DNA from 2 places in the Deinococcus sp. AJ005 genome. Region 2 is predicted to be linked to the other one. Evidence: riboswitches for the same ligand, from Rfam matches in the RefSeq annotation. Region 2 holds a riboswitch; the other holds the start of a gene.
The links. Region 2 has a riboswitch for cobalamin ahead of DAAJ005_RS06810 (ABC transporter substrate-binding protein). Riboswitches for the same ligand answer to the same signal wherever they lie in the genome.
Positions count from the first base shown of each region.

Region 1: another riboswitch for cobalamin. It lies ahead of DAAJ005_RS11425 (ABC transporter substrate-binding protein); the one in region 2 lies ahead of DAAJ005_RS06810 (ABC transporter substrate-binding protein).

Region 1 is NZ_CP044990.1:1,978,786-1,980,982, reverse strand. It holds gene cobO (cob(I)yrinic acid a,c-diamide adenosyltransferase) at 1-521, opposite strand, end outside; gene DAAJ005_RS11425 (ABC transporter substrate-binding protein) at 527-1,396, opposite strand; cobalamin riboswitch at 1,557-1,683, opposite strand; gene DAAJ005_RS11420 (histidine phosphatase family protein) at 1,710-2,197, opposite strand, start outside.
Region 2 is NZ_CP044990.1:1,015,459-1,017,655, forward strand. It holds gene DAAJ005_RS06805 (CCA tRNA nucleotidyltransferase) at 1-879, opposite strand, end outside; cobalamin riboswitch at 916-1,075, shown strand; gene DAAJ005_RS06810 (ABC transporter substrate-binding protein) at 1,224-2,084, shown strand.

The sequences.
Region 1 (2,197 bases), 960 kb from region 2:
AGTTCGGGCAGGGCGTCGCGTCCGGTGATGACGATGTGCATCCTGGGATCGCGGGCTTTCAGCACGGCTTCCACCTCCGGCCAGGGCACCCAGCCGAATTTGAGGGGATAGGTGAACTCGTCCAGCACGATTAGATCGTGTTCGCCCGCCTCAATCGCGGCCCGTGCCAGTGCCCAGCCGTGCGCGGCCATCTCCGCCGAGTTGTCCAGATCGCGCGAACGCCATGTAAAGCCGTCGCCCAGGCCCTCGTAGGGCAGGCCCAGCGCGTCCATCGTGCGGTGTTCGCCAAATTTGGCGTTCTCGTGCTTGAGAAACTGGAACATCCGTGTGGTCAGCCCGCGCCCGTGCGCCCGCATCATCAGGCCCAGTGCGGCGGTGGTCTTGCCCTTGCCGTTGCCAGTGTTGACGATCAGCAGACCGCGCCGCCCCTTGGTAATCCCCTCGGCCTTTTTATAGTTGTCGCGGTCCGCCTGCAACTCGCGCATGGCGGCCTCGCGGCGGGCGGCGGTGGCCCTGTCCATGTCGGTCACTTCAGGGCCTCGGGGTGGATGTACTTGATCAGGGCGCGCAGGGCGGCGGGCAGGCGCGGGCCAGGGCGCGAGATGGCGTCACCTTCCTCGGGGGTGGGGTTAAAAATTTTGCCGCTCTGCACCGCTTTCAAGTTTGCCCAGCCCGGACGTTTGGCCGCTTCCGCCGGGGTCAGACCGATCATGATCTGCGGATTGGCCTTCACGATCAGTTCGGGGTCAAGCTTGGGAAAGTCGCCCAGCGCGGCGGGCACGATGGTTTGCCCCCCGGCCCGACTGATCAACGCCCCGATAAACGAGTTGGGGCCGACGCTGTACGGCGTGGGATCAATCTCGTAGTAGGTGCTGACTCTGGGCAGCTTCGCCACGCTGGCCTGGAGGGTGTTCAGCTCGGTTCGCATGCTGGTAATCAGGTTCAGTGCGCCCGTCTCGCGGTTGGTCATCTTGCCCAGCACGGCAATTTTTTCAAAGACCTCGTTGTAGGTCTGGGCAGTGCCGCCGTACACGGTCAGACCTGCCGCCGCTAGCTTCTCGGTCAGGCGTGAGCCGGAGGACTCGTCGGCCAGCACCAGATCGGGCTTGAGGGCCACGATGGCTTCCAGATCAGGCTGGAAACCGCTCCCCACCTTTGGCAGTTTGTCGGTGATGGCCTTCGGGTAATTGCTGTACACGTCAATGGCGATCAGCTTGTCGCCTGCGCCGATGGCGATCAGCGTCTCGGTGTGGCTGGGCAACATGGCGATAATCCGTTTCGGCTCGCTGTTCAGCGTGACCTTACGGCCCAGATCGTCGGTGACGGTCAGGGGGTAGGCGGTGGCGGCGGCGCTGGATAGCAGGACAAGGGTGGACAGAACAATGAACTGGCGCATGTGAAACTCCGGCTGGCGTAAGTGTGGCAGCGGAAGCGGGCGACGCAGCAAAGAAAAAGCCCGCTCCAGCCGGGGGCCAGAGCGGAAGCGCGCGTGGGCAGGCCACGGGAAATTCGGCACTCGGAATGCGGCCCTCTGACGGCGAGAGGTGCTGACTTAAACAACAGTCAGTGTCCCTGAGAGGCATTCGGGCTTCACCACAGCTTGTGGCATACCGTTGCGCGACAGCGCCGGAATCTCACCGGACTTCCCCTTCCTCAGGTGCGCGCAGGTTAGCAGAGCGGGACGGTGAAGAGGCGGGGTTGCCTTGTCTTCAGTTGCCCCGTGGCTGCCGCAATTCCCGCAGCCACCAGTGCCCTTCCGCCCGCCGGAGAACCGCCACCCCGCCCGGTGCGATCTCGGCAGCGCGAAGGCCCACGCACAGGCGTAGCGCGGCCAGCAGCGGCCCGGCGTGGGTGAAGGCGATCACGTCGCCGTCTTGCGGGAGTTGGGTCAGCCAGTTCTGAATGCGGGCGTGGAAGGCGCGGCCCGTTTCGCCTCCTGGCGGGCCAGTCTCGCCTTCAGGATCACTCAGTCCGTCAATCCAGCCGCGTGGTGTGTCGCCAAATTGCGCCTCCAATTCGGCCCAGGTCTGCCCGGCTATCACGCCAAACGCCGCTTCGGCAAGTGCAGGAGCCGCGATGACATGGGAAAATCCGGCCAATTCTGCCGTTTCTCTGGTTCTCAGACTGGGCGAAGCGTGGGCGGTAGCGTGTAGTGGCAATTTCAACCCGGCAGCGACTGCGCGGCCCTCTGGCGAGA
Region 2 (2,197 bases):
GCGGGTCAGCATCTGCGTGGTCAGTGCCGCGCCCAGCTTGTCGTGACCGTAGAAATGGGTGCGTCCTGTTTCAGGATTAACTGTGTGGGAGCGGGGTTTGCCCACGTCATGCAGCAGGGCGGCCCAGCGCAGAGGCAGCGGCGCGTCCGGCAGGCGGGCCAGAAGCTGGTGCAGTGCCTCCAGCCCATGCTCGAACACGTCCAGATGGTGAAAGCCGCCCTGCGTCAACCCCATGCCCTCGCGCAATTCGGGGAGGGTCAGGGCCAGCAGTCCCAGGTCTTCGAGGCGTTTTAAGCCATGCGCGGCGTCCGGGTGCAGCAACAGGGCGTGCAACTCGTCGCGGATGCGTTCGGCAGCGGGTATCTTCAGCGTGCCGTTCGTCAGCTCCGTTGCCACCTCCCGTACCACCGCCTCAGTCTCAGGCTCCAGCTTAAAACCCAGCGTCAGCTCCAGTCGCGCCGCCCGCCACGCCCGCAATGGATCGGCCCGCATGTTGGCTGCACTGACCATTCGCAGCCGTTGCGCCTTCAGATCGGCCTGTCCACCTGCCGGGTCTAAGACCTTTTTGGCCTCTGTTACTGCCAGCGCATTCACGGTGAAATCCCGCCGCAGCAGATCGTCATTCACGTCGGTGGGCAGCGGCACGAAGTCGTGGTGCGCTTCGCCGTCCAGATGCAGCCGCCAGTACCCGCGTTCCTCATCCAGCGGGAAGGCCGAGCCGCCCAGCGTGTCGGCCATCGCCCGCGCCGCCTGCGCCGGGTCCGGTACCGCCCAGTCGTAATCCTTCGGGGCCACGCCGCGTAGCCAGTCACGCGCCGCGCCGCCCACCAGCAGACCACCAGGGGGAAAGGGGGGGAGCGGCGGGCGGCGGCGGAACATGTTGGACATGGTAAGGGTGCCGGGCCGCCGGTGTGTCTCAATTCCCCTCTTCCGACTGCCCTATACTGCCGCCGACGGGCGTGGGGAAAGCCGGTGACTGCTCTGCTTAGTGGGCACATTCCGGCACTGTCGCGCAACGGTAATTCACTTTAAGAGGTGGAAAGTCCGAACACCTGCCCTGTCCATGCCTTCAAGCTGAAGGCGTGCGGCTGACCTCTCGCGGAAAGGAGGGAACGCCCGTGCGTGGCCCCCTTTGTTTCTGGTCCAGCGCAGCGGACGATTCTACTTTCCGCCCCAATTTTCGGGGCGGTTTTTCTGTGCTTAGGGGCGGTCAAGGAGCCACCATGAAATCAATTCTGACCCTTTCTCTTGCCCTCGCCAGCCTGGCTGGAGCCACCACTTACCCGCTAACCCTGACCGACGATCTGGGGCGCAAGGTGACCCTCAAGGCCGAGCCGCAACGCATCGTGAGCATGTTGCCCAGCGACTCCGAGACGCTGTGCGCCATCGGGGCCTGCGACAAGCTGGTGGGCGTGGACGACTACAGCGACTACCCGCAGCAGGTGACCAGACTGCCGAAAATGGGCGGCCTGTACGATCCCAAGATTGAAAGCATCGTGGGGCAGCGGCCCGATCTGGTGCTGGTCAGCAAGTACGGCAAGATCGTGGAATCGCTGGCCCAGGCCGGAATCACCGTGATCGCCGTGAACCCCGAAACTTACGAAGAAGTCTTCTCCAAAACGCTGGTGCTGGGCAAGATCGTCAACCGCGAGGCGCAGGCCAAGAATCTGGTGACGCAGATGCGGCGCGACATCGCCAAAGTTGAAATCCTGACCAAGAACGCGGTCAAAAAGCCCACCGCCTACTACGAGGTGGACCCCACGCCGTACAGCATCGGCCCCAACTCATTCATGGGCGTGCTGCTGACCAAAGCGGGCGCACGCAACATCATTCCCGCTAGCATGGGCGATTTTCCCAAGGTGGACCCGGAATTTATCGTCAAGGCCAACCCGCAGTTCATCCTGGGTGTGGACGCCAAAACCGCCGCCGCCCGCCCCGGCTGGAGCAGCATGACGGCCATCAAATCCGGCAAGGCTCTGGCGCTGCCTAAAGGGCTGGACACCATTTTCTCGCGCCCTGGCCCCCGCATGCCACAGGCGCTGGCACAGATGGCGAAGATCATCCATCCGGAACTGTTCAAGTAAGGCTTTGAGGTGACACGGATTCCGTCTGTTTCGTTAACAAACCGGGAAAGCGCCAGTTTGCCAACTCCACGCCCGGAACCCGCTCTTCTCCTTCTCGCGTCCGCTCGGATTTC